DNA from 3 places in the Priestia sp. 10L35 genome. Region 3 is predicted to be linked to each of the others. Evidence: riboswitches for the same ligand, from Rfam matches in the RefSeq annotation. Region 3 holds a riboswitch; each other region holds the start of a gene.

Region 1 (3,284 bases), 440 kb from region 3:
TATTGGCTTTTGCTTCTCCATCATTGCTCCTACTCCTCCTGAAACCATGATCGTTTCAGGATGTATAGAAGATCTTGTATGAGGAGAAACGAGCAGCGAGGAATTTTGATTCAGCGCTTTTACATAATTCACGGTTTCTTCAGCTAGTAATTGACAGATAGACGAAAGCTTTTCAAATGCTGCTTTTTCACCTTCTCGCAGTGTCAAAGAATTATTTTTCAAAAATTCAGTTAAATGAGACGAAACGTAGGTAACAAGACCGTCTTCATTTAGTCGAATTAATCTCCCGCCTACATGCAGTGTAAACGTTTCTATCACTTTTCCATTTTGACATAAAGCGATGTTAGCAGTGCCTCCTCCTACATCAATATTGGCAATTACTGCATTTGTTTCAGCAGAACGCTCTATTGCTCCCGATCCTTTTGCAGCTAATATTCCTTCCAAGTCAGCGCCGGCTGTTGCAACAACAAAATCCCCAGCATGTTCGGCTAGATAGTGAACGATACTTTCTGCATTTTGCTTTCTGGCCGTTTCTCCTGTGATGATCACAGTACCTGCCTCCACTTGATCTAAGGAGATTCCTGCGTTCTTATACTCTTGTTCTAGTAGTACCGTTAATCTTTGAACATCGATTTCAACATCGTTTAGCATAGGAGTGGTATAGATAGAACTTACATACGTTACGCGACGATCAATAATTTGACAGCCTGGCAGCGTAAACTGATTTTGTTGATTTGCTATTAACAGCTTGCTTACAATCAATTTTGTTGTGCTTGTTCCGATATCTAAACCTATGCTCGTTATCCATTTCTGTAGCATGCTATCAATCCCTTATCTCGTTTGAATATGGTGATTATCATAAAACAGTTTTTTGAATATTTCACTAACTATGTTATCAAACCTGACACACTTTTGTGTAAACAAAGGTGACAAATGACAAAAAAAGACTAAATCTTGGTAGATTTAGTCTTTTTGCTTATGATGAGTGTGATTTAGTTACAATCATTCTTGATGCGGATGGAATTAATAGTGAAAGAATGATTAAGCAGGCTATTAGTGACCCTACCATTGAAATACCGTTCATTGAAAAAGAATACCATAGAGCGGACATGCCCTTTGGCGCATATGATCCCCAAAAAATAATACCCGCAATAAAGTGCCAGAAATACCGTGCGAAGCTGCCGATAACAAGGGATAAAACAATCAAAACAAAAGCTTTTGATCTGTTATTGTTAGCTAAATTTGTTTTAATAGATTGCGAAAAAATACCTCCAACACCTATAAAAGCAAAAGCCACAATATATTCAATAAACGTTTGTAGCGCTGTTAAAATATAAGCCGTTCCTGTTGCCAACTGCAACAGCCCCCATAATAGACCAGATAGGGCCCCGCCTTTTACTCCCCAGCGAAAGCACATAATAAAAATGGGCACCATGGAGAACGAAATACTCACAGCCGTTGCAATCTTAATGGAAGGCAAAAGATCAAGTAGAAGTGCTAATGCTGCAAAAATAGCTATTTCAATTTTAGCCTGTAAAGGTAATGCTTTATTCACGTTTCTCACTCCTGTTTTTGAATCATTCATATCAAACGGTTTACACAGGAGTAAGCAAATATATGCTACTATTCCCACATTCCTACGCTAGCGTTAACTAACAGGTTCGAAGGGTCTGAACAATTTGTTCACTCTCAGCACGGCGGCTCCCCCTGTGGTACGTTCGGATATTTATGTAGTATTATGACAACATTCATTATACCATATGTAACAAAATAGATTCGAGAGATTTCAAAGATGTTTCTATTTTCTGAATCTATTTTTTATAATGACAATCGTTTTAGTATTTGGTATACTTCTTTTATGTCAAATGAATATAAAAAACCCTCATCCTAATCGATGAGGTAGAGGTCGCAGTTTTTAATAGTAAAGCAACGGAAATGCAGAGAACATTGAGGATGTTGTTTGAAAGGAAAAATTGCCGAAGTTTAGATCACTTCTCGGTTGATTTAAGCTGGGGCTGTCTCCGAACAGGAACAGAACTGTCACATCATGCGAGTGATGTGAAGAGCTATCTTCACGGAAGGTTGACGCGGTTTTCAGATTTAAAAGCGCGCACATATACTGCGGGCTTTTTTTATGTTATCCCGTCTCTTTCCGTACATTCGAAAGGAGTATTTATCTATGCAAGAGCAGCAAGAATTAAAACGTGGGTTGAAATCTCGCCACTTAACGATGATTTCATTAGGAGGAGCCATCGGAACCGGCTTATTCTTAGCAAGTGGTGGAGCAATTCACACAGCAGGACCTGGGGGAGCGCTTTTAGCTTACGCTATCATTGGTGTCATGGTTTACTTTTTGATGACCAGCCTAGCGGAGCTCGCAGCTTATATGCCTGAAGCCGGTTCATTTAGTACGTATGCGTCTCGGTTTGTAGATCCATCCTTTGGTTTCGCTCTCGGCTGGAACTATTGGTATAACTGGGCTATTACGATTGCAGCTGAATTATCTGCTGGAGCCCTTATTATGAAATTTTGGTTCCCAAACTCTTCTTCTATTTTATGGAGTGCCCTGTTTTTATTAATTATGTTTGGGCTTAACTACCTTTCTGTAAAAGGATTTGGTGAATCTGAATTTTGGTTTTCGTTAATTAAAGTAGTAACAGTTATCATCTTTTTAGTTATTGGCATTATGATGATTTTTGGTATCTTTAACAATGAAGCACCAGGGTTTAAAAACTTCACGCTTGGTGATGGACCCATTCACGGTGGATTCTTTACTGTCTTAGGTATTTTTATGGCTGCTGGTTTTTCATTTCAAGGAACAGAGTTGCTTGGAGTCGCAGCTGGAGAAAGTGAAGATCCGGAAAAAACGGTTCCTCGCGCAGTTAAACAAGTCTTCTGGCGCATCTTGTTATTTTATATTTTAGCTATTTTTGTTATCGGGATGCTTATTCCATACACAGCCGATTCATTAGCAAGTGATGATGTGCGAGTAAGTCCATTTACTTTAATATTCGAACGAGCAGGTCTGGCGTTTGCAGCATCAGCTATCAATGCCGTTATTTTAACAGCCGTTTTATCTGCTGGTAACTCAGGTATGTATGCTTCTACGCGTATGCTGTGGAACTTAGCGAAAGATGGAAAAGCACCAAGGTTCTTAGCAAAAGTGAATAAACGAGGCGTTCCAGTGAATGCTTTAATCGCAACGGCACTTGTCGGTACACTTGCATTTGGTGCTTCATTTTTTGGAGACGGTGCGGTATACACGTGGTTACTTAACGCTTCTG
Region 2 (3,284 bases), on a different contig from region 3:
AATTGGAGGCGCTCTTCCTTCAGGGCTGCTTGGAATCGGAGAGCCGCTTATTTTTGGAGTCACACTTCCTTTAGGGCGTCCATTCTTAACCGCTTGTCTCGGAGCTGGAATCGGCGGAGCGTTTCAGGCGCACTTTCATATTGCAACTGTAGCGGTGGGGGTATCAGGTTTACCGCTTACGTTTTTAGTTCATGCGCATCAAATTCTTCTTTATTTACTTGGATTAGTTGTTGCTTATGCAGCAGGCTTTGTTTGTACCTATTTCTTTGGATTTAACGATGAAATGGCGAGGGAGTTTGAATGATCGGTATTTCGTTTTATTTAAATGATAGTGATGCCCCCGAAAAATTAATAGAAGCGAGTGAGTGCGGGGTTACACGTGCATTCACTTCGCTTCACATTCCAGAAGAAAAAGGGGATTTGGCTGAACGGGCAAAAGAATTGCTTCATGTGGCTAGAGATTGTGGAATAAGCGTGTATGCAGACGTATCTAAGCATACGCCAGTTCATTTAGGTATTGAAAGCCTTATGTCGCTATCTTCACTTGGCGTATCTGGTATTAGACTAGACGATGGCTTTAGCGCAGAAGAAACTCTTTCGCTTGCGAATGAATTTTATATTGCTGTTAATGCAAGTACGTTATCCAAACAAGAAATTGAAGCACTCTTATCTGCAGGTCTTCATCATCATCAGCTACTTGCATGGCATAATTTTTATCCGCGGCCTGAAACAGGGCTTGAAGAAACGTTTTTTCAACAGCAGACAGATTTATTTAATGAACTTCGTATTCCAGTCTGCGCTTATATTCCTGGAGAAGACGAAAAAAGAGGCCCTATTTATCAAGGTCTTCCTACTAGAGAAAAAGACCGTAATAGATGTCCTTTTACCTCTGCAGTAGATTTATACGGATGCGGAGTAGCAGAGGTTTATATTGGAGATCCATGCGCCGGTTCAAGTTTATTAAAGCGTTTGGTTCAATATCAAGAAAGCCGTATTATTCCGCTGCGCATTCGTTCACCTCATATAGAGGGAACATACAGCGTGCGTCCGGATGTATCAAAAGACGTTCTGCGTTTAGTTGATACTCGATCTGTAAAACCAGTACCGCCATTTCATACAGTAGAGCGCAGAATGGGAGCAATTACAATGGACAATGGTGGCTACGGACGTTACAGAGGAGAGGTTCAAATAGCTAAAACGAATTTGCCTGCAAATGCTAATGTGAATGTGATTGGGTATGTAATAGAAGAAGATCATGAGCTGCTTTCGTTAGTGAGACCGGGGCAAAAACTTGAGCTTGTCACTGTCTAAATGGAAAAACCGCGTATTTTTAAAAAAGCCGCTAACTAGTAAGCTTATAAAAGTAAAGAGCACACACTGCTTAAAAAAGGTGTGTGCTTTTTATTTTACTAAAAAGGAAACTATTTTCATTGCTGAATCATGAACCTTTCTATTGAATAAAACGCTTTACTATGATAAAACTATTACAGGTAAACATATGATAATCGTTTAATTTTATAGAGATACAACGCCACTAGGGGTGCTTTCTAAGCTGAGAGAGACGAGAAGTCTTAACCCTTATAACCTGAACTAGGTAATACTAGCGTAGGAAAGAGGTATTGTAATGGATGTTTTGTATGGTATTTCCTTACGAACTCGTTATAATAATTTTTTGTATATAAACAAAAACACTTCTTTCCTGCGAAAGAAGTGTTTTTTTATGCGTAAAGGAAGGTGTCATACATGGAAGAAACAATTGATTTGATTGTCAAACAGGTAGAGGAGCGCAAAGGGGAGCTAATCCAGTTAGTAAAAACGCTTGTTTCATATAAAACGCCGGCGCCTCCTGCACGAAATTCTCATGAAGCGCAGCGTTACGTAGCAGATTTCCTTAAAAACTGCGGTTTTTCCATCGATATGTGGGACTTATATTCCAACGATCCCATCGTAGTAGGTACGTTAAAAGGACAAAAATCAGCTGACTATCAAAGCTTGATTATTAACGGGCATATGGATGTTGCTGAGGTACAAGAAAATGAAAAGTGGGGGACAAATCCGTTTGAAGCTGTGGTAAAAGACAATATGATAATCGGACGCGGAGTTGCTGATATGAAAGGCGGCTTGGCAGGAGCATTATTTGCAGTGCAGCTTTTAACGGAAGCAGGAATTGAACTGCCGGGAGACTTGATTTTTGAATCCGTTGTAGGAGAAGAAGTGGGAGAAGCAGGTACGCTGCAATGCTGTCAGAAAGGATATACAGCTGACTTTGCGCTTGTAGCCGATACGAGTGATTTACATATTCAAGGTCAAGGCGGAGTAATCACAGGATGGATTACGATAAAAAGCAGCAAAACCTATCATGACGGTACACGCCGAAGCATGATTCATGCTGGAGGAGGGCTGTTAGCTGCGAGCGCTATCGAAAAGATGGCAAAAGTGATCGGAGGGCTACAAGAATTGGAGCGCCACTGGGCTGTTACAAAGAGCTATCCAGGATTTTTGCCAGGAACAAACACGATTAACCCAGCAGTAATCGAAGGCGGAAGGCATGCTGCGTTTATTGCAGATGAATGCAGGCTGTGGATCACCGTTCACTATTATCCTAATGAATCATACGACCAAGTATCAAAAGAAGTGGAAGAATACATTTTAGCTATTGCAAAAGCAGATCCATGGTTAAAAGATAATCTGCCAACCTTTGAATGGGGAGGCACATCAATGATTGAAGACAGAGGAGAAATCTTTCCGTCATTAGAAATTGATGAAGGTCATGCAGGAGTGCAGCTGCTTGCACATACTCACGAACAAATTGAAGGGAAAAAGCCCCCAATCGATGTGTCAACTAGCGTAACAGATGGCGGTTGGCTAGCTGATGCGGGAATTCCGGCAGCTATTTATGGTCCGGGAAATTTAGCAAATGCACATGCTGTGAATGAACAATTAGATATGAATCAGCTTATTCAATATACAAAAGTGATGGTGCAGTTCATTTATACGTGGCTGCATACGCATAAGGAGTGATCATCATGAAATTTAGTGAACGATTATACGAAAAGCTGCAGCCTATTTGGCGTCAAAATCATAATCATCCCTTTGTACAGGGAATGGGAGACGGAACGCTTGAAAAGGAGAAGTTTCGCTTTTACATGATTCAAGATTACCTTTACCTAATTGATTATGCTAAATTATTTGCGATTGGAGCCATGAAAGCTACCGATGTTCAAACGATGGGGAAATTTGCTGCACTTTTGGATTCTACATTAAACGAAGAAATGAGCCTGCAC
Region 3 (3,284 bases):
GCGCTGAATAAGCTAAGAGACGCAGTCAAACAAAACGAGCAGAGAATTATGGATGCTTTAAAACAAGATTTAAATAAATCTGAAGTAGAGGCGTACACGTCGGAAATTGGGATTTTACTAGAGGAGATTCGGTTTACGCTTAAGCATTTAGCAAAATGGATGAAGCCTAAAAAAGTAAAAACCGCTTTAACACATGTGGGCTCTAAAGGGGAAATTGTTCCTGAACCGTATGGAGTCGCGTTAATTATTGCTCCGTGGAACTATCCGTTTCAATTAGCATTGTCTCCTTTAGTAGGAGCGATTGCCGCTGGAAACACGGCGATTATAAAACCTTCTGAATTAACGCCTAGCGTATCTCGCGTTATACAAGAATTACTGGCTGAAGCTTTTGACCCAGCATTTGTGACGGTGATTGAAGGCGCTGTAGACACGACGAGCCTGCTTTTAAAACAGCCGCTTGATTATATTTTCTTTACGGGAAGTGTAAATGTAGGGAAAATTATTATGCAAGAAGCAGGGAAGCAGCTTATTCCAGTCACGCTTGAGCTAGGCGGAAAAAGTCCGTGCATTGTACATGAAGACGCAAACCTAGATCTTGCAGCGAAGCGAATTATGTTTGGTAAAGGGATGAATGCAGGCCAAACGTGCGTTGCTCCTGATTATTTGCTCGTGCATAAAAAAGTGAAAGCGCAGCTTGTAGAGAAACTTCGCGAAGCAATTTCTCAATTTTACGGTAGTAATCCACTTGAAAGCGACCGCTACGGCCGTATTGTCAGTGAGCGTCATTTTACTCGGCTAGTTGAGTTTTTAAAAGACGGAAATGCTATAGTTGGAGGCGGGTACAATAAAAACACGCTAACAATAGAACCTACGGTGTTAAGTGAAGTAAGCTGGACATCAGATGTTATGCAAGAAGAAATCTTTGGGCCTATTCTTCCTATGATTGAATATGAAACACTAGACGAAGTCATTCATAAAGTTCAAGAAAAAGCTAAGCCGTTAGCTCTTTACTTATTTACAGAAAGTGAAGATGTGCAAAACGTGATAACGGAGCGCCTTTCATTTGGAGGAGGCTGTATAAACGATACGCTTATGCATATCGCTACGCCATATTTGCCGTTTGGCGGAGTGGGAGAAAGCGGCACGGGTCAATATCATGGAAAAGACAGCTTTCAGACATTCACTCATTTTAAAAGCATGCTGTCTCAAACAACCAAGTTTGATTTGTCATTCCGCTATCCTTCGGAAAAACAAAGCTTGAAAATGATCAAAAAACTATTGAAATAAAAGAGCCTCCTGATAGGAGGCTTTTTCGTTATTTTGAAAGTGAAAGCTGAGAAAGCGGCCATTTTTCTTGGGTATATGCCATTTCCCAAAATAAATACTCCAGTTCACAGCTTTTGATGAAGTGATCTTTCATACGGTTACGTTCTTCTTCAGTAGCTTGTTCGGCGAGTTCATCAAGCTTGTTACAAAACCATTGTGTTGTGCCATTCATTTCTTCATTATTATAAAACTGAATCCATTCATAAAAAGGATGAGAAGGAGATGGATTTACTTGTTCTGTAATGCGCTGGCCAATTTCAACGTACGTCCATGGACATGGAAGAAGCACTGCAATGATTTCTGCTAAGCTGCCTGTATGCGCAACACTTGTCATATGGTTAATGTAGTGGCTGGCCGTCGGTGAAAGCGTCTCAGTGTGAAGGTCTTCATAACGTACGCCTGCTACTTCACAAAAATTATTGTGAGGGTGTACTTCACTATGTAATACCGTAGAAATGCCGGCATTAAAGGCTTCCATTTCGGTACGCGTGCGGCATTTTGTTAAAGCAGCGCCGTAAATGCGAACAAATGCTGTTAAGTATTCGTAATCTTGAGAAACGTAGTGAATAAGCGCTTCTTTTGGCACGTTTCCTTCAGCAATTCCTTTAATAAAAGGATGGTTAAAAATGGCTTCGTAAATATAGTTTGCTTCTTGTCTTAATTGAGATGAAAATGACATCAAAATCCTCCTTTAATATGAGGAAGTCACAAACAAGCACATAAAGGAAATAAAAAACACTCCGTTTATAAACGGAGTGGCAAAGGACAGTAAAAACTGAACATTGCCACTTTCCTACGCTGGTATGAGCCAGATCAGGTTCAAAGGGATCAAGAAAACTTGTCTCAGCCGGTGGCACCCCTAGTGGACTTCCTATTAATCTAAGTTTAACTTACCATATATTCTGAAAAATAGAAAGCGTTATGGGAAATTGTGTGCTAACCGCTTTTCTTTCTTAAAGAGGAAATTTCTTAAAGCTATTTTTAATCATTTTTGTTTAAAAATGCATATTTTTAGGGAAGAAGAGGTATTAATGAAGGGAAGAGCCGTTTTCGTCTCCGAAACACTCCCATATAAATAGAAGAAAGGAGAGAACAAAATGGCGAAATTTCGTTTGTATGCTGTATTAAATACAGTAGGCTTGGCTATTACACTGCTTGTGAATTATTTAGCAAATGCCATTCCAATAGGAGGCAAAACAACGGGAGAAGCTTCTGCGCAAGTTCCTACGTTGTTTACACCAGCGGGTTATGCTTTTGCTATCTGGGGCGTTATTTATTTATTATTAACCATTTGGGTTATACGCCAATTTTTTGCAAGAGAAGATCAAAAGGAAATATATGCACGTATCGGCATTTGGTTTTTTCTAAACTGTTTGTTAAATAGTGCGTGGATCTTTATTTTCCAAAACGATTACTATAAGTTATCTCTTTTAGTTATGCTCTTTATTCTAGGCACATTAATGATTGTGTATTCCATTATTCAGCATTCTCGAATGACAACATGGTTTATGCGTCTGCCGATTTCGCTTTATCTTGGATGGATTTCTGTTGCGACTATTGTCAATGTGTTTGTCGTATTTCAAGCAAATGGAATACAGCACTTGCTTGGCTTAAACGAGTTAGCATGGACGATTATTATGCTGCTGGTAGGAGCTGTGCTGGGCATCATGTTTACATTAAAAAACCGAGACGCTGTTTATCCGCTTGTTTTTATTTGGGCTTATATTGCCATTGCAGTGAAGCAAAGTGGAAATCAGCCAATTGTCATTACTGTCATCATTTCAGTTGTTTTATTAGCAATTACCATTATTGTGGGATTGATTAAACGCTATAGACGTTTTTAAAAAGAAGCTCTAGCTTTTGTAAGCTAGAGCTTTTTATGATGCTCTTTTGATTGTAAAAAAGCAGCTGTAAAAGCAATTAAGCTAATTAAAATACCAAAAGGAACAACAATTGGT

The links. Region 3 has a riboswitch for thiamine pyrophosphate ahead of tenA (thiaminase II). Riboswitches for the same ligand answer to the same signal wherever they lie in the genome.
Region 1: linked by a shared signal. The riboswitch ahead of thiT (energy-coupled thiamine transporter ThiT) and the one ahead of tenA (thiaminase II) in region 3 are both predicted to bind thiamine pyrophosphate.
Region 2: linked by a shared signal. The riboswitch ahead of AC1DEF_RS19035 (acetylornithine deacetylase) and the one ahead of tenA (thiaminase II) in region 3 are both predicted to bind thiamine pyrophosphate.

What each region holds. Positions count from the first base shown of each region.
Region 1 is NZ_JBFTKA010000002.1:227,193-230,476, reverse strand. It holds gene AC1DEF_RS07130 (ethanolamine ammonia-lyase reactivating factor EutA) at 1-819, opposite strand, end outside; gene thiT (energy-coupled thiamine transporter ThiT) at 977-1,585, opposite strand; TPP riboswitch at 1,618-1,718, opposite strand; lysine riboswitch at 1,893-2,077, shown strand; gene AC1DEF_RS07120 (amino acid permease) at 2,180-3,284, shown strand, end outside.
Region 2 is NZ_JBFTKA010000005.1:149,941-153,224, reverse strand. It holds gene AC1DEF_RS19045 (PTS transporter subunit EIIC) at 1-304, shown strand, start outside; gene AC1DEF_RS19040 (MupG family TIM beta-alpha barrel fold protein) at 301-1,311, shown strand; TPP riboswitch at 1,527-1,629, shown strand; gene AC1DEF_RS19035 (acetylornithine deacetylase) at 1,744-3,021, shown strand; gene tenA (thiaminase II) at 3,027-3,284, shown strand, end outside.
Region 3 is NZ_JBFTKA010000002.1:667,157-670,440, reverse strand. It holds gene AC1DEF_RS09395 (aldehyde dehydrogenase) at 1-1,287, shown strand, start outside; gene tenA (thiaminase II) at 1,316-2,005, opposite strand; TPP riboswitch at 2,100-2,197, opposite strand; gene AC1DEF_RS09385 (TspO/MBR family protein) at 2,424-3,170, shown strand.